DNA from 4 places in the Sporosarcina sp. P1 genome. Region 3 is predicted to be linked to each of the others. Evidence: riboswitches for the same ligand, from Rfam matches in the RefSeq annotation. Region 3 holds a riboswitch; each other region holds the start of a gene.
The links. A riboswitch is a leader RNA that binds a small molecule or an ion and turns the genes downstream of it on or off. The one in region 3 is predicted to bind S-adenosylmethionine.
Positions count from the first base shown of each region.

Region 1 (4,777 bases), on a different contig from region 3:
TGATATCAGCACCGGCTTCTAAATATTCATCGTGAATTTTCTCCAAGACGTCGGGGCGCAACACACTCATGTATTCATTACATCCATCATATTCTTCTCCGCCGAAGTCTTCCGTCGAGAAATCTTCCGCTTGCAGCATCGTCCCCATCGCACCATCAATGATCAGGATTCGTTTATCTAGTTGTTCTTCAATAGGATGTCTCTGCATGTGTTAATTCCCTCTCCTTCTGCTGGTCTATTTTCTTAATATACTCATACAACTCTAATGTCATATCGTAGCGCAGGAATGGTGTGATGAGATACAGCCCATTAAAATATTGTGCCGCTGTATCTATCAATTCTTTTGCGATTTCAAGACCTGTTTCAGTTGATCTTTCGCGATCCTCTCCGCATTCACGCATTCTTTCCAACACATCTTCTGAAAGCTTGATGCCCGGTACCTCGTGATGCAGGAACTCTGCATTTCGTATATTCGTCAATGGCATGATACCGATGAAGATCGGTGTATCCAAGTGTTTTGTTGCTTCATATACATCGATAATCTTTTCTTTCGTATAAACTGGCTGAGTGATGAAATAGTCCGCACCCGCTTCAATTTTCTTCTCAAGCCGTTGTACAGCACGATCGATTACACGTACGTTCGGATTGAAAGCTGCTGAAATGGAGAAGCTGGCTTTCTTGCGCAACGGCTTACCAGAGAATGAAATCCCTTCATTCAATTTCTTAATCAATTGCAATAACTCCATGCTGGATACATCGTAGACACTTGTAGCACCGGGGAAGTCCCCAACTTTTGTCGGATCGCCTGTTACAGCTAGGATATCGTGAATACCTAATGCATCAAGCCCCATCAAATGTGATTGTAAGCCGATAAGATTGTGATCCCGACACGTTAAGTGTACAAGCGGGCGGATATTATGTTGCATCTTAACGATCGAGCCCATCGCCATGTTGCTGATGCGAGGGGAAGCAAGTGAATTATCTGCCATTGTTATAGCGTCAACTCCAGCGTCATATAACATATTTGCACCTTTGATATAATCGTCCGTTTCCAAGTGGCGTGGTGTATCTAGTTCTACAATTACTGTACGCTCTGTTTTCGCTTTTTCATGAAGAGGTTGATGTTTTGCAGGACCCGCTTCATGAATCACGATAGGTTTTGCCGGTTGTACAACCTTTTCTGTGATAGGTGTCAGTCGCGCTAACTGTGTTTTCGCAGCTTTAATATGCTTAGGTGTTGTCCCGCAACATCCACCAATCAGCCGAACGCCTTGATCACGAAGTAATACGGCAGCGCGTCCAAAGTATTCTGCTTCTGATTCATAGACAATACGGCCATCCTCAACATCTAATAGACTGGCGTTTGGATATGCGGATAAAAATGCTTTTTCCGGTAATGTCACATTATCGAATGCTTGAATCGTGTGGTAAGGACCTAATCGACAATTGACTCCTACGATATCTGCTCCAAGAGACTCGAGCTGATGAAGTGCGGCGTTTAATGAAAGTCCGTTCTGCAATACGCCGGGATCATGCATAGAAACTTGTGCAATCAATGGGACATCCGTGATTTTCTTTAATGTTGTAACTACGGATGATAACTCTTCAAAGTCATAATACGTCTCTAATAGAAGACCATCAGGATCACCTGCCAATAATGCATTGGCTTGTTCTAGTACGACTTTTTCTATTTCATCCAATGTAGCATCGCTTTTACGTATCCCCCGCAAGCCGCCTATTGTTCCAAGTACAAATTGCCCCCCAGGTGCCGCTGCACGTTTTGCAATTTTCATAGCTGCCTTATTGAATTCTGTAACATGACTTTCTAGACCGTAGCGAGCTAATTTGTTTGCGTTCGCACTGTAAGTGTTTGTCTGGATAATATCTGCACCGGCTGAGATGTAATCTTGGTGAATTTGCTCTATAATTTCAGGCTTTTCTATGTTTAGTTCTTCATAACAGTAATCAATTCCGTAAGAATATAAAATCGTCCCCATTGCACCATCTGCCGTTAGGACATTTGTTTGTAGTTTCTCGAGCAATGACATAATTCCATCTCCCTTTGCTTTTTTTAATCAAAAAAAGCCTTCAAGTATATTAGAAGGCTTTGTAATCTCAATGACTAGTTCCCTCTCATCTTTTCAGTGTGTCGATTTGACAGACTGCTGGAAGTAGCACCTTGCCAAAATGGCTGGTTGCTGAAGCGTCGACGGGCCAGTCCCTCGGCTTCTCTTGATAAGATATGATTCTTATTCAATTATTTCGATTATTCTAACCATATCATAGCGGCTTTGTTGGATACCGTCAAGTGAACGTTTGGTGAAGTTCAAAGTGCGGAGTTAGAGCATAGAGAAATTGTGGCATATATGATAAAATACAAGAATCAACTCAAAAAGGTGAGGAATTATGCGATTCTTTAAATACTCATTTCCAATCGCTGTTCTTGTAGGTACACTTGCTTGGATTATGATAGGCAATAGTTACGAGGAAGTTGCTTATGATATGCGTGTGTACATTACGATAGCGGCTGCTATATTTAGTGGATTAATCTCAAGTGTTTTGTTTCGAAAAGAAAAAGAAGAACAGATTGATGAGAAGAAGTAGACTGTCAGCGTGATGCTGCAGTCTTTTTTTGTCTACTTTTATTGGTTAACTAAATAATAAATTGTGTTGACAATAAATGAGTTAACCGATATTATTTGTGAGGTAACTAATATAAAAAGAGGTGTCGTAATGACAATAGCAACAGAGAGACGAGCGGTAAGTAGATTTAGCGCATTAACTATTGTCTACAGTGGGATGTTCGCAGCGTTAATGATGATTGGAGCGAATATTACATCCTTCGTGCCGTTTTTAGTAGTTGGTGGAGTACCCATCACATTGCAAACATTTTTCGCAATCTTATCAGGACTATTACTTGGCAGTCGTCTAGGTGCGTTATCGATGACGGTTTATATGTTAATAGGGCTAGCGGGTGCGCCGGTTTTTGCTAAATTTTCTGGAGGCTTCGGTCAGATCTTGAGTCCGACGTTTGGCTTTATTCTCACATTTATTCTGATCGCTTATGTAGCGGGAAAGATTGTAGAGCGAAAACACACCATGTCTGCTTTTATTACCGCAGCATTGGTCGCTACAGCAATCAACTATATACTAGGCACAAGTTGGATGTATTTTGCGTACAAGATGTGGGCTGCTGCACCCGACGTGTTTACCTATAAGATTGCTTGGCTATGGATGATGCCTCCACTGCCAAAAGATTTAATTCTTGCTGTATTGTCAGGCGTATTCGCGTTTAGAATGTCAAAACACTTGAAAGTGAGGCGTACGTTATAATGAACTACCAAAGATTGGCTACACAAGTACTTGAAGGTTATGTATTGACTGATGAGGAATCACTCGCAATATTAAATAGCCCAGATGAAGATTTACTATTATTACTGCACGCAACGTATTCAATTCGATCGCATTATTTTGGAAATAAAGTGAAGTTAAATATGATCATCAATACGAAATCAGGATTATGTCCAGAAAACTGTGGGTATTGCGCACAATCCATCATTTCAAAAGCACCTGTCGAAAAGTATGCGATGATGAAATCGGAAGAAATACTAGAAGGTGCAGAACGTGCTGCTGCTAATAAAGCGGGCACCTATTGCATTGTAGCAAGTGGACGGGGACCGCGTGACAGTGAACTGGACATTGTCATTGATTCTGTTAAACAGATTAAAGAGAAACACAAAGGCATGACGGTATGTGCTTGTCTAGGTATTTTGAAACCAGGACAAGCGACTCGTTTGAAAGAGGCAGGAGTCGATCGCTACAACCACAACTTGAACACTTCTGCAGAGCATCACGAAAGTATTACTACATCGCATACATACGATGATCGGGTAAATACTGTAGGACTTGCCAAAGAAGCAGGCATATCTCCATGTTCAGGTGTCATCGTCGGCATGCGTGAAACAAAGCAAGATATCATCTCCATGGCGCGTAGCCTAAACGAACTGGATGCAGACTCAATACCTGTAAACTTCCTGCATGCAGTGGATGGAACTCCATTAGAAGGGACATCAGAACTGGAGCCACGTTACTGCTTAAAAGTCCTGTGTCTGTTCCGCTACATTAATCCTAGCAAAGAAATCCGCATCTCAGGTGGACGTGAAGTTAATCTAAGAAGCCTACAACCACTAGGCCTATACGCTGCGAACTCTATCTTTATCGGCGATTACCTCACAACAGCCGGCCAAGAAAACGATCAAGATCAAAAAATGCTTGAAGATATGGGCTTCGAAGTTGACTTGGAACCTTTGAACAAAGAACCCATCACTATTTAAATAAAATGAATAAAATTATTTGTATACTTTGTGACTGAAGACAATCCACTATAAGGATCTGTACTTCAGTCTTTTACTATTCGTTTAGAATACACTATAGAAAGATTACAGTAGTTCACCGTAAGTAGAAAGTACCCGTCTGGAACGATGGACAACGGTGCTAACCTATCCGCCATGTTTTTGTCTCAAGACTAATTGAATAATCATTAGCTAAATGTGGCAACCTAGCAATAGGTTTTCTTTCGACGTAATAAGGTATACATATAAACAAATGAATTGCATCCCACCTAATTTCTGCGATACAATCAAGTCAAAGATAGTCAAAGTCAACTAGAAGATCGAGCGAAATGAGGTGACGAGATGCGTAATATTTCTGACATTATAGAAGGATATTTGAAGTCGATTATAGAAGAGGAAGATAGCGCTTCTATTGAAATCAAAAG
Region 1 is NZ_PDYS01000002.1:242,706-247,482, forward strand. It holds gene metH (methionine synthase) at 1-208, opposite strand, end outside; gene CSV73_RS04035 (bifunctional homocysteine S-methyltransferase/methylenetetrahydrofolate reductase) at 189-2,048, opposite strand; SAM riboswitch class I at 2,131-2,242, opposite strand; gene CSV73_RS04040 (hypothetical protein) at 2,407-2,604, shown strand; gene CSV73_RS04045 (biotin transporter BioY) at 2,734-3,333, shown strand; gene bioB (biotin synthase BioB) at 3,333-4,334, shown strand; gene CSV73_RS04055 (CtsR family transcriptional regulator) at 4,695-4,777, shown strand, end outside.
Region 1: it holds a riboswitch for S-adenosylmethionine, as region 3 does, so the genes downstream of both, CSV73_RS04035 (bifunctional homocysteine S-methyltransferase/methylenetetrahydrofolate reductase) here and metK (methionine adenosyltransferase) in region 3, are expected to answer to the same signal.

Region 2 (4,777 bases), on a different contig from region 3:
CCTGTGCAATTCAAAATATGTGGCTAGCGGCATGTGCGGAAGGTCTGGCGATGGGGTGGGTGAGTTTTTATAAAAAGAATGATGTACGCGATATTTTGAACATACCCCCACATGTTGAACCGGTTGCTCTTCTGTCTATTGGTTACACGGAGCATTATCCTACTGCGCCTATTCTAGAAACAGCTAATTGGGAGAAACGACGAAGTTTAGATGATTTGATTTTTACGGAGCAGTGGAATAAGAAAAAGTAAATTAGTAGAGAAACGCACAGGAAATAATTATATAGTGTGAAGTGATTACAGTAGATGGAGAAAACCATGTCAACTGTAAGTAGTCTATATTTTTTTTGGTGGTAGCTCAAAGAAGTGGAATTCATCTGTGCATTTTTTGTATAATGGTAAGACTGACATCTGTAGGGAATAGGTACATGTAAAAAAACATTTCTGTACACGCAGGTGAAAGTTATGAAGAGAGGATTTGAACGTAACGATGAGTACTAATTTTTGGCGTGATCTACCACGGCCATTTTTCATACTAGCACCGATGGAGGATGTGACGGATGTGGTTTTTCGTCACGTAGTAAGCGAAGCCGCTCGTCCGGATGTATTCTTTACCGAATTTACAAATACGGAAAGCTTTTGTCACCCAGAAGGAATCTTCAGCGTGCGTGGACGTTTGGCGTTTACGGAAGACGAACAGCCGATTGTTGCACATATTTGGGGGGACAAGCCTGAACATTTCCGTGATATGAGTATTGGAATGGCGGAACTTGGTTTTAAGGGATTGGATATTAATATGGGATGCCCTGTGCCAAATGTAGCAACAAAAGGTAAGGGGAGCGGTCTAATCAACCATCCTGAAACAGCCGCGGCAATTATCCAAGCAGCAAAAGCTGGTGGGTTACCTGTCAGTGTAAAGACTCGTCTTGGCTACACAGATATAGAAGAGTGGCACACTTGGCTCAGACATGTACTGGAGCAAGATATTGCGAACCTATCAATTCATCTCCGTACTCGTAAGGAAATGAGTAATGGGAGTGCGCATTGGGAATTGATTCCCGAGATCAAGAAACTTCGTGATGAAATAGCGCCTGACACGCTGCTGACAATCAATGGAGATATTCTCGATCGTCAAATGGGTCTGGAGCTTGTGGAGAAGTACGGTGTCGATGGGGTTATGATTGGACGCGGAATTTTTAATAATCCATTTGCATTTGAAAAAGAGAAGAGAGAGCATGATCATAAAGAGTTGCTGGATCTTTTGCGTCTTCATTTGGATCTTTTTGACAAATATTCGACAGAGCTAGAACCACGATTGTTTAAACCGTTACGTCGATTTTTCAAGATTTACGTTAAAGGGTTCCGTGGAGCAGCTGAACTAAGAAATGATTTAATGAGTACGAATACGACAGATGAAGTGCGTGCATTACTGGATAATGTAGAACTTGATTAATAGTATAGAGAATCTATAACTTAAATAATTTATTCATACATGTGAAAGCCTTCTTGCCATTCCAGAAATACTGGTATGAGCAAGGAGGCTTTTTGCATAATAGAGTCCAGGTGGAATTATATCTTCTTACTTAAATAAACCGAGTTTTTCAATACGGCGAACTGCTTCTTGCAACCGTTCTTCACTTTCTAACAACCCAACACGAATATATCCTTCGCCGTAAATACCAAATCCGTTCCCCGGTGATACTGCGACGTCTGCTTTATCGAGTAATAAATCGGCAAAGGTTTCACTTGTAAACCCTTCTGGGACAGGTAACCAAGCGAAAAACGAGCCAGTAGGTGCTGTAACGTCCCAACCAATACGTTCACATTCGGTTAGCAATACGGTCAGACGACCTTCATAGAGCGCAACTAACTCTTCAACGCATTGTTGTGGACCTGTCAATGCTTCAATTGCAGCACGTTGAACTGCTGGAAAGATACTAGTAAATAAGTGGTCTTGCAATACGTTTAAAGCTTCAATTATTTCAGAGTTACCGACTGCAAAACCGACGCGCCAACCTGCCATATTATACATTTTGGAAAGAGACAGCATTTCAATGCCGACTTCCTTTGCTCCGTCAGTTTGTAAAAAACTAATCGGCTTCTGACCTTCAAAACCAATACCACCATACGCAAAATCTTGTAAAACGGCAATCTGATGTTCTTTGGCAAATGCCACGGTTTTTTCATAAAACTCGGGTGTTGCTGTGACGCCAGTTGGATTACTTGGATAATTTAAGTACATTAGTTTGGCGTCTTTTTTCTGATCATCTGTTAATGTATCGTAATCAGGAAGAAATTCATTCTCCTTACGTAGTGGCATCGTGTCATATCGAATACCTGCTAAGCTGACACCTGATAGATAATCAGGGTAACCCGGGTCTGGTAACAGTAATAAGTCTCCTTCATTCATAATCGCTAAAGGGAGTTCTACGACGCCGACTTTTGTGCCACCGAGTACCGCAACTTCTGTTTCAGGGTCAATCGTAACATCGTATTCACGCAGATAGTATTCAGCCACTGCTTGCTTTAAAGCAAGTGTCCCTCTAAACGGAGAGTAGCCGTGTGTAGCTGGATCTTCAACGGCTTCTTGCAATGCTTTAATAATATGAGGAGGTGTTGGTTGGTCAGGGTTTCCACGTCCTAGGTTAATAACATCTCTACCTTCATCCATAGCCTTTTCTATTTTATTTAATAATAACGTAAAGAAATGCGGAGGGAGATTTTGTAATCGGTTGGACAAAGCCATAGTCTATTCCTTCTTTCTTTGATAGGGTATTTGCGTTAAGTATACATAGATCATACTAGACTTATCAATAGATGGATGGTTATTTGATTCCAGACGATTAAGAAAATTGCGCGAAAAAATAATACTTATAGAAAAAGTCGGAGATTAAAATGATTTGTCGTTATTGACCTTGACAGTTTTATTAATTCAGATTAGTATATATTTTACGCATATAATTAAATAGCAATCTCTTATCAAGAGTGACTGAGGGAAAAGGCCCGATGAAGTCCAGCAACCCCTTGAACGAAACGAGGAAGGTGCCAAATCCTACAGCATGGTTTTCCATCTGAGAGATAAGCTGAGAATATTTCAGTACTTCTTTCATTTAGAAAAATGAAAGAAGTTTTTTATTTAGAAAGAAATTTTAATTCCAGCTGTTTATGATTGTTTTTACTAGAATATAGAAAGAAGTGAGAACATGATCCAAATTCAACATTTGTCTAAGGTATATCAGACAAAAGATAAAGTGGTAAAAGGTGTAGATGATGTATCACTAGACATCGCGACTGGAGAGATATTTGGTATTGTAGGTTATTCAGGTGCGGGAAAAAGTTCTCTTATACGCTGTTTGAATTTGTTGGAAAAACCAACGAGTGGCACTGTTTTAATTGATGATGTAAATTTAACGAAATTATCAGGGGTACAACTTCGCCAGGCACGGTTGAAGATCGGAATGATATTCCAGCATTTTTATTTAATTAGTCAAAAGACGATTTTTGAAAATGTCGCATTTGCTTTACAAGCAGCGAAAATGCCGTCAGATAAAATAGAGATTCGTGTAATGGAGCTTCTTGAAATGGTTGGTCTGTCTGAAAAACGCAACGTATATCCTGCACAGTTGAGCGGGGGACAGAAGCAACGCGTCGGTATTGCGAGAGCCCTAGCAAATAATCCATCCGTTTTGCTTTGTGATGAAGCAACATCCGCGCTGGATCCCAACACGACGATGTCTATTTTACGATTGTTGAAAAAGATTAATAAAGAATTGAATATCACCATTGTTTTAATTACTCACGAGATGAATGTTGTAAAAGAAATTTGTGATCGCATGGCGATTATGCAAGACGGAAAAGTGATCGAAGAAGGGCAAGTATATGATATCTTTTCTAACCCAGTTCAACCTTTGACGAAGGAGTTTATTAGCAGTGTAGTGTCTTACGACATACCCGAAACCGTCATGTCCAATTTGGTCGGTACACTAATAAAAATCACGTTTAAAGGTGAAGTAGCGATGGAGGGCGTGATTTCCGATACTATGCAGAAATATAGAGTGAAAGGAAACTTCTTGCATGGGTCGATCGAATATATTCAAGAACGAGCACTAGGGATTTTCTTGATGGAATTGCAAGGCGAGAGTGAAGAAGTAAAGCAAGCGATTGCATACATACTAGAACAAAATGCACAAGTGGAGGTGATCCGACAACATGTTTGATCTATCTCACATCATGGAACTCATGCCGGATATTACAAAAGCATTTGGTGAAACTCTTTATATGATCGGCATCTCACTTACGATTGCGCTGATTATTGGATTGCCGCTTGGCGTTTTGTTATTTACTACAGATAAAGGACTATTTTTAGAGAACCGTGCAATTAATTCGGTTGTTGGATTTTTAGTCAATATTATTCGCTCCATTCCATTCATCATATTACTTGTGGCACTTATTCCTTTGACGAAACTAATTGTTGGAAACATAATTGGACCTGCAGCAGCTAGTGTATCGCTTTCTGTAGCAGCCATCCCTTTCTTTGCACGGATCGTTGAAACATCCATGCGTGAAATTGACAAAGGGGTGATAGAGGCGGCAATCTCAACGGGTGCTTCGCCATGGATGATTATCTGGAATGTGTTATTACCTGAATCGAAGTCGAGTATTATCCAAGGACTTACACTGACATTAATCAACTTAGTTGCTTATTCAGCAATGGCTGGATTTGTTGGCGGAGGCGGAATTGGAGATTTGGCAATTCGTTTTGGTTATTACCGATATGA
Region 2 is NZ_PDYS01000006.1:108,013-112,789, reverse strand. It holds gene bluB (5,6-dimethylbenzimidazole synthase) at 1-251, shown strand, start outside; gene CSV73_RS08490 (tRNA dihydrouridine synthase) at 490-1,452, shown strand; gene CSV73_RS08485 (pyridoxal phosphate-dependent aminotransferase) at 1,579-2,745, opposite strand; SAM riboswitch class I at 2,973-3,084, shown strand; gene CSV73_RS08480 (methionine ABC transporter ATP-binding protein) at 3,203-4,216, shown strand; gene CSV73_RS08475 (methionine ABC transporter permease) at 4,209-4,777, shown strand, end outside.
Region 2: it holds a riboswitch for S-adenosylmethionine, as region 3 does, so the genes downstream of both, CSV73_RS08480 (methionine ABC transporter ATP-binding protein) here and metK (methionine adenosyltransferase) in region 3, are expected to answer to the same signal.

Region 3 (4,777 bases):
TATGATTATTTATGAACTTCTTCGGTATGGCAAACGTATTGATTTCAATGAAGAACCCCTGATTCTCGGTACAACAGAAGCAGAAGAAATGTATCAGGAAGAAATGAAGAAAATTGAAAAGGTAAAAGAAGAAATTAAAGAAGAAATCATAAAAAATGATAGCGTTCCCCCTGAAAAGAAAGGATGAGCAAGATGATTGTACGTGAACACGAGAAAACATTCAGCTTTGTGCAGCAACATCATCATGGACACCTCGCCGGTGAATTAATGAAACACTGGAAAAAGGATATGTTTCCTGATGATCAATGGCGTCATTCCGTATTGACTGCCATTAGTAACCACGACATCGGCTGGGCTCCTTTTGATAAACAGCCTTTTTGGAATGATGCGAAGTCGGCACCTTTTCGATTCACTGACTTCCCACTGCTCCCTAAAACAGTACTTTATCGCCAAGGAATCGATGATATAGAACAGATGGACCAATATGCAGCAATGCTCTGTAGTCTTCATTATGAACAGTTTATACAGAGTAACAACGAAAAAGAGGCTAAGCTATTTATCAAGGGTGAACAGAATCGTCGTGAACGATTGTGTAAAGAAATCGAGGGTTTTGATAAGGATTTATTTGAAAAGCATTTTGCTTTGCTTCAGCTTGGAGATAACTTTTCCTTATATTGTTGTGTGAATGATCCAGGTATCGACAAAGCGAATGAACATGTATTCTTTCGCGACGGCATTCCTTCTACAAGCATTTTCCATACATTACCGGTAGGACGAATTGGGATATACTTTGCAGATCAGCACACTGTTAAAGTGGAAAATTATCCTTTTAGTTATTCATTTGACGTTGAAGTAAAGCAAAAGACTGTCTTGAAAAAAGATATTGAGGATCACGGATTGCAAGTAGCTTATGAAAAGGCTGACTATGAAGTAATTCCTTTTCATTTTACGCCGTCAAATAAATAAAAAATGCAGAAAGAAGAAATAATTTCCTCTTTCTGCACTCCATTATTGCTTCACACGTACTTTACTTGCAAGTTCTTTCAACGCTTCCACTTTATCCGTCTGCTCCCATGGCAATTCGATGTCAGTGCGGCCAAAGTGACCGTACGCTGCTGTTTGTTTGTAGATAGGACGACGTAGGTCGAGCATTTTAATAATGCCTGCCGGTCGAAGGTCAAATAATTCACGTACGAACTCTACTAATTGAGTTTCGGATAGTGTACCGGTATCAAATGTATTGATCGAGATAGAAACCGGGCTCGCTACTCCAATAGCGTACGCCAACTGAACTTCACAGTGCTCAGCCAGTCCAGCTGCAACGATATTCTTTGCAACATAACGTGCTGCGTAAGAAGCAGAACGGTCCACTTTCGTAGCATCCTTCCCTGAGAATGCACCGCCACCATGACGGGCATATCCACCATACGTATCGACGATGATTTTACGTCCAGTCAGACCGGAGTCTCCTTGAGGTCCACCCACAACAAAGCTGCCAGTAGGATTAATGAAGTATTTAGTATGCTCGTCCAATAAGTTTTTTGGAACGACTGCATCAATCACAACGTTCTTTATATCCTTCTCAATTTGCTCGAGTGTCGCTTCAGGATGATGTTGTGTAGAAATAACGATTGTGTCGATTCGCACAGGATTATTATCTTGATCGTATTCTACCGTCACTTGTGTTTTTCCGTCAGGACGTAAATAAGATATAAGTTCTTCTTTACGCGCTTGTGCCAAGCGATGTGCCAATTTATGAGAAAGGCTGATGGGTAGAGGCATTAACTCAGGCGTTTCATTACATGCATATCCAAACATTAGACCTTGGTCTCCTGCACCGATTGCATCCAATTCTTCATCTGACATAGAGCCTTCGCGTGCTTCGAGTGCCACGTTGACACTTGCAGCGATTTCAGGTGACTGCTCATCAATGGAAGTAAGTACAGCGGACGTTTCGTAATCGAAACCGTATTTCGCACGAACATACCCGATTTCCTTAACAGTATCACGAACAACTTTTGGAATATCCACATACGTTGTCGTAGTAATTTCTCCCATTACTAATACGAGTCCTGTTGTGATACTCGTTTCACATGCCACACGCGCATTTGGATCTTCCGTTAGGATTGCATCTAAAATTGCGTCTGAAATTTGGTCGCACATCTTGTCAGGATGGCCTTCTGTAACTGATTCTGATGTAAACAGTCGACGGTTTGTCATGTTGTTTCCCCCTATATTAAGCATCATGATACGGTACTCTCATAAGTCCCTGGTAAAGTTCCACGCCTAGACGTCAAGCATATACCATAAGGATTCAGGGCTAGACAATATAAAAAGCCCTCCACTCATATTCAATCCATGAGTAAAAGGCAAAATTTCACGCGCAGCACCTTTCACTCTTATCGTCCAAGGAATTAAACCTTGCTTCAGGTTTGGCACCTTCGCGTTAGACTTGCGTCTATTGCAGGTTGCCGGGTTTCACAGGGCCTGTACCCTCCACCAACTCGGGATAAGAGTATCCGTTCATGTCACATCGTATTAAAAAGTTTGGATTTTGTCAAATTATTTCTCCTAAATCACTTGAGTTTTCCATTAGTATAGATTAATATTCTTAATGTGTTATACTATTTACGAATTAGGATATTCTCATCAAGATAAAAATAAATCGACTACGCAAAGGACGGTATGTAAACATGATATCTGCAAAAATTGATGATAGTTTAAAAAGTCTTCTTAGTGGAAGCAACGTGACGATCCAAGCGTCTGTGGCGGAATTAACGGAAAAAGCAGTAGCAAGAGGCGAAGCTAAACTTTCTGCCGACGGTGCGATCACTGCACGTACAGGTAAATATACAGGACGCTCACCTAAGGACAAATTCATCGTTGAAGATGCAGTGTCTAAGGATAAAGTAGATTGGGGTAGCACGAACAGTCCGATTTCAGAGGAGATCTTTGATTCATTATACACGAAAGTCATCGATCATTTGAAGAAAAAAGATGAACTCTTTGTATTTAAAGGGTTTGCAGGGGCAGATAAAGACTCTCAATTGTCTATCCAAGTAATTAACGAATTAGCTTGGCAAAATCTGTTCGTTCACCAACTATTCATCCGTCCAACCAAAGAAGAATTGAAAGCACATGAATCGCAATTCACCATTTTGGCTGCCCCTTCATTTAAAGCGGATCCAAAAGTGGATGGCACGAACTCTGAAACGTTCATCATTGTATCGCTGGAAAAGCGAATTGTCTTAATCGGTGGAACAGAGTACGCTGGAGAAATGAAAAAGTCTATTTTCTCTGTTATGAACTTCTTACTTCCTGAGCAAGATATCCTATCCATGCACTGTTCGGCAAACGTTGGAGAAGAAGGCGATGTTGCTTTATTCTTCGGTCTTTCTGGAACAGGTAAAACGACACTTTCAGCAGATGCTAACCGTAAACTTATTGGTGATGATGAACACGGATGGTCTGATAATGGCGTATTTAATATTGAAGGCGGATGTTACGCAAAATGTATCAATCTTTCTGCTGAAAAAGAACCTGAAATCTTCGGAGCAATCCGTTTTGGCGCTGTTTTAGAAAACGTAGTACTGGATGAAGAGACACGCATTGCTGATTATGATGATAAATCATTAACAGAAAACACACGTGCTGCATATCCAATCGAAAACATTGATAATATCGTGACACCGTCAGTTGCTGGTCATCCGAAGAACATTATCTTCCTTACAGCTGATGCTTCTGGTGTATTGCCTCCAATCTCGATTCTTTCAAAAGAACAGGCAATGTACCACTTCTTGAGCGGTTTCACTTCCAAACTTGCTGGAACTGAGCGTGGAATTACTGCTCCTGAACCAACATTCTCTACTTGCTTCGGTTCACCATTCCTACCACTTCCTGCAGCTACATATGCAGAGATGCTTGGAAAGAAAATCGATGAGCACGGTTCAAAAGTATTCCTTGTGAATACAGGATGGACTGGTGGGATCTACGGTGTAGGTTCACGTATGAACTTAGGCTATACACGTACAATGGTGCGCGCTGCAATCGCCGGGAAGTTGGACAATGTAGAAACAAAGAAGAACGAAATCTTCGGATTGGAAATGCCTCTTGAAATCGAAGGTGTACCAAGTAATGTTCTACACCCTCGTTACGCTTGGGAAGATCCAAACGAATACGATAAAGAAGCAAACCGTTTGGCTGATGCTTTCCGTGAGAACTTCAAGAAGTTTTCTCACGTTTCAGAAGACATCGCAATCAAAGGCGGACCACCCGTCAGTAAATAATGGCATACGAAAAGGCTGACCCCTCTGGTCAGCCTTTTTACGTCTACATTGTAATCACTTAAGCGGTGGCGGATGCACATCATTGTCGCTTCATCCAATCCACTGCTTTTTTCACAAGTTGTCGATTCATTTCAGGAGGAATATAATGCGTAAAGCCTTCTAAATACCAAGTTTCAAACTCTTTATTCGCATCACGCAATGCATTCTCCAGCAATAAAGCCTGATCAAACGATACATTCGTATCAAGAGTTCCGTGGATAATCAATGCCGGAATATCAATATTCTCTATCTGGAATAGCGCTGTTCTTTCACGATACGCATCTGGTTGACTATTCGGCGTGCCACCGATGACACGCTTCATCATACGTCGCATATCCTGTCGCTCTTTGTATGTGAAGATCACATCTGAAACTCCTGCCCATGTTACCATAGAAGTTAAATCTTCGCGCATAATGGCTGTCCATAAGGCCATGATCCCGCCTCTTGAAAAA
Region 3 is NZ_PDYS01000005.1:14,056-18,832, reverse strand. It holds gene CSV73_RS07205 (hypothetical protein) at 1-187, shown strand, start outside; gene CSV73_RS07200 (DUF3891 family protein) at 193-966, shown strand; gene metK (methionine adenosyltransferase) at 1,009-2,220, opposite strand; SAM riboswitch class I at 2,397-2,516, opposite strand; gene pckA (phosphoenolpyruvate carboxykinase (ATP)) at 2,694-4,286, shown strand; gene CSV73_RS07185 (alpha/beta hydrolase family protein) at 4,366-4,777, opposite strand, start outside.

Region 4 (4,777 bases), on a different contig from region 3:
TACATTCACGAGAAACTGCGTGAATTCATACGTTTTATCCGCCAGCTCCTGTGCTCTTTCTAACCATTTGGGATCATCTTTGAATACATCAGGATATAATTTAAACATGGTGGCACAAGATCCTGAAGGAGTGACAACATACTCCGCATTTTCAAAAGTCTTAATCATATTCTTCATTGCTGATTTTGAATTTTCTACATAACCGCTGTTGTAAGCAGGCTGTCCGCAGCATACTTGGCCTTTTGGAAATGATAATTCACAGCCTTGCCTTTCCAATATTTCTACCATGTCTTTACCGGCATCTGCATAAAACATATCCACAAGACATGTTATGAATAAGCTTACTTTCATTTCACTTCACTCCTTCACCATAATGTTTTATATAGTCAACAGGTCATCAGATGACTAACATTTTACATAGCATACTACATTTATCTTCCCATTAACAGAACATTCATCTATTTCAATAAAAAAATCACTCAACATATAATGAGTGATTTTTTTATTCCTTTACCGACTGCCAATGGTTGATTAAAACAGATTCCACATTCAGAAGATGAGCTTGCATAGTACTTGCTGCATGATCTGGTTGCTGTGATTTAATTGCCAAAAATATGGCTTCGTGTTCATCATGCAAGCGTTCTACTGTCGCTGTATCTGTATAGAGGCAAATGCGACGCGTCTCTCTCATCGATTCGCTCATTAGCCCTGCAACTTGACTAAGCAAATTTACCAATAAAGGATTTTTCGTTGCTTCTGCGATTGCAAAATGGAAGTCTAAATCCGCTTTTTCACCTAGCAAAATATCTCCGGCATGCTTTTTCATTTCATCGAGTGCCGTTTCCATCTTTTTCATGTCATCTGCTGTACGGGATTCTGCTGCATTCGCTGCAGCTCCAGTCTCAACTATTTTTCTCACCGCTAATAAATGTTGAATATCCTGTTGATTCATAAGCAAGGCACTCTGTAACGGGAAGATCATATCGACGGATGAGAATTCCTTGACATATGTACCTTCTCCCTGTCTCATCTCGATAAGCCCTCTAGCACGTAAAGTTGATAAAGCTTCCCGAATGGTCGACCTACCGACCGTAAAATTTTCAGCCAGTTGCTGCACAGAATCCAATTTATCACCTGGTTTCAACTCCCCAGACTGAATGGAGCCAAATAAACTTTCCGCTACTTCTTCATATATTTTCTTCGGTTTAATTTGCTTATATTTCATGTCGTTCACTCCGTTCTCTCACTTATCCGGCTGGATTTCTCCAGTTGTAGCAAGCTCCGTTTATGCTCTTCACCATCTCGATAGCCGGATAATCGTCCACTTTTTGCAATAACACGATGACAAGGCACTATGATCAATACGGGATTCTTGCCTATTGCAGATGCTACTGCACGAACAGAAGATACCTTCCCCATCTGTTCCGCAATCTCTGAATAAGTTGTAATTTCCCCATACGGTATTCGTTGTAGCGCTTCCCACACTTGCAATTGAAACGGTGTTCCCTTTAAATCAAGGGACAACATTGGAAAATCATAAGCTCTTCCTGATAAATACTCTTTGATCTGACTTTTATAGACTTCAAGTTTTCTTTCATCTTCCTGTAAACCTTCAATACCAAATCGCTTTAACCAATCCTTCATATGCTCCAAACTATCTTCAGCTAGTCCCATGTAGCAAAGTCCTTTTTCTGTAGAAGCTAATGTCACAGACCATCCGTCGAAATCAAATCGCGTCCAATAAACCAGTGTGTCCACTCCCCTTTAACCGAATATTTTCAAGCCAACAGCACCTAGAATAATGAGCGATAAAAAGAAGAGACGTTTGATGCTAGCGGATTCTTTGAATAGCAAAATCCCCATCAATACGGCTCCCGCTGCACCTAGTCCTGTCCATACCGCATAGGCTGTACTCATCTGAATCTCGCGCATAGCAAGAGACAGGAAAACAAAACCAAAACCAAATATCCCCACAATAAGTAATAACCTTTTAATTGAACGCTTCTGTAAATAATAATTAATACTCACTACACCAAAAATTTCACCGAGACTGGCCAAAGCTAAGTACACCCAAGCCATTGTCAGCCACCTCCTTCTGTATCTGCTTTTTCATCTGTTGTCAGTTTGATACCGACTACCCCGATGACGATTAATCCGATGAAGGTCAGCGTAACCCATGTGAAGCCTGCTTGAAAGACGAAGATATCCACCAAAAGGATTGCAGCGGCACCTGATCCGGTAAAAACTGCGTATACTGTGCCTGAAGGTAATTTTTCACATGCTTTAATAATGAAATAAAAACTGAATACAATCGCCACAATAGTTCCGGTCCATTGAATTACAGTTTCAGAGTAACGGAGACCGACTACCCAGAAGATTTCTATAACAGCCGCTAGCGCGACATAACCCCAAGCCAAAATGAAAATCTCCTTCCCGTCATGAATATTATTTATAGTATAGCAAATCTTTTACTGAAACAAATAATCATCAACTGACGGTAAAAGGAAACTTGCATCTAGTATATCTGCATGATAGAATAAATCCGTCAACAGTTTTGCCTATATTATGAATATTCTCATCGAGAGAGACGGAGGGATAGGCCCAGCGATGTCTCAGCAACCAGCCCCAGGCACGGTGCTAATTCCAAGGGTGATACCACCTTGAAGATGAGAATACTGTATACACTTGTATGTTCGAGGGCCTATTCGAAAAGAAGAGGTTCTTTTTTATTTTGTTGGGGGGATGGATATTCATGACAAACAACGGATTAGAAACTAGATTAGTACAAATTGGAAACCACAGTGATGTGAAAACCGGAGCAGTCAATACGCCGATTTACTTGTCTACAGCCTACCACCATGAAGGTCTAGGTAAATCCACGGGATACGATTACACACGAACAAAAAATCCTACGCGTTCTGTCCTAGAAGATGGAATCGCAAACTTGGAATCAGGTGATCAAGGATTTGCCTGCAGTTCTGGAATGGCAGCTATTCAACTCATTTTATCTTTATTTAAAACAGGTTCGGAACTATTGGCACCTGAAGACTTATATGGCGGCACCTATCGTCTATTTAATCAATATGAAGAGACGTACAATGTGAAGACGCGTTACCTATCGTTCGATGATGTTTCAGAAGTCGAGCAAGCGATTACTGAACGTACAAAAGCGATCTTCTTGGAAACGCCTACAAATCCATTAATGCAAAACATCGCTATTAGTACGTATGCAGAATTGGCGAAAAAGCATGGTTTATTGCTCATTGTCGACAATACGTTTTTAACACCCTATTTCCAACGACCAATAGAAGAAGGTGCAGATATCGTCATTCATAGCGCAACGAAATATATCGGTGGACATAATGATGTGCTTGCAGGTCTAGTCGTCGCAAAAGGTAAGGATTTATGCGAACGTCTATTTACTAACCATAATGCGATTGGAGCTACATTGTCCCCTCTTGATTCATGGCTTGTAGTACGCGGTCTAAAGACTTTGCATTTACGCATGAAACAGCATGATGCAAATGCCAAAGAGATGGTATCTTATTTAGAACAAGAACCTCTCATTGTTGACGTGCTTTACGCTGGAATCGGTGGTATGTTGTCATTCCGAGTACAGAATAGTGAGTGGGTGGGGCCATTCCTTGAAAATATGAACTTAATTTCATTCGCGGAAAGTTTAGGTGGTGTCGAAAGCTTCATCACGTATCCGACTACACAGACGCATATGGATATTCCATTAGAAGAACGTAATCGCCGTGGAGTAGACGACCGTTTGCTCCGTTTCTCGGTGGGTGTAGAAGATGTAGAAGATTTGATTGCTGATGTAAAACAAGCCCTTTATGCTGCGAAAGAAGTAGTAGAAGGTGTAAAAGTTCAATAATAGTAACCAGTACAACTCGAACAGTCATTTTAACTATGATAGTTCGAGTTGTTTTTTTGCAGCCAAAGTACAGAAACTACTTTTTCAATAATTTGGCATGAAAGTATATAATATAATCAAATCGTACTAATATAATTGGAGGCGATAAGTTTGAAACGTTTGGAAAATAAAGTAGCAGTAATAACTGGCGCAGGATCTGGGATTGGACGGGAAATTGCTGAATTGTATGCCCGTGAAGGTGCAAAGCTTATCATTGCAGATATGAATATTGAAGGTGCAGAAGAAACTGTCCAGACGATTAAAAGTGCTGGTGGTGAAGCATTAGTAGTTAAAACAAATGTAACAGTTGAAGAAGACGTACAAAAAATGATGGATACAGCAGTTGAGCAATTCGGTACACTTGATATCCTAGTGAATAATGCTGGTATTATGGACAATATGTATTCCGCAGCTACAGTAACGGATGAAGTATGGGATAGAGTATTGGCAATCAACACAACAGGTGTGATGCGCGCAACCCGTAAAGCATTGTCTATCTTTGAAGAGAAAAAAGCAGGTGTTATCGTCAACATGGCTTCTATCTCAGCGGTGACGGGTGGTCGAGGTGGCTTTGCTTATACGGCATCAAAACACGCAGTGGCAGGGATGACGAAAAACGTTGCTTCCCACTACGGTCCATTAAATATCCGTTGTAACGCGATTGCTCCAGCACACATACCAACTAATATTACAAATAGCTTGTCACAACCGGATGAGTTCGGAATGAAGCAAGCGCTAAGGGGCGTAAACATGATGAGCCGCCCCGGAACAAAAGAAGAGATTGCAAACATTGCGCTATTCCTTGCATCAGACGAATCTTCCTATGTTAACGGTATCATTATGGAAGCTGACAAC
Region 4 is NZ_PDYS01000006.1:13,147-17,923, forward strand. It holds gene CSV73_RS07985 ((Fe-S)-binding protein) at 1-351, opposite strand, end outside; gene CSV73_RS07990 (FadR/GntR family transcriptional regulator) at 503-1,225, opposite strand; gene CSV73_RS07995 (methylated-DNA--[protein]-cysteine S-methyltransferase) at 1,231-1,758, opposite strand; gene CSV73_RS08000 (DMT family transporter) at 1,765-2,079, opposite strand; gene CSV73_RS08005 (DMT family transporter) at 2,082-2,417, opposite strand; SAM riboswitch class I at 2,573-2,673, shown strand; gene CSV73_RS08010 (methionine biosynthesis PLP-dependent protein) at 2,753-3,883, shown strand; gene CSV73_RS08015 (glucose 1-dehydrogenase) at 4,034-4,777, shown strand, end outside.
Region 4: it holds a riboswitch for S-adenosylmethionine, as region 3 does, so the genes downstream of both, CSV73_RS08010 (methionine biosynthesis PLP-dependent protein) here and metK (methionine adenosyltransferase) in region 3, are expected to answer to the same signal.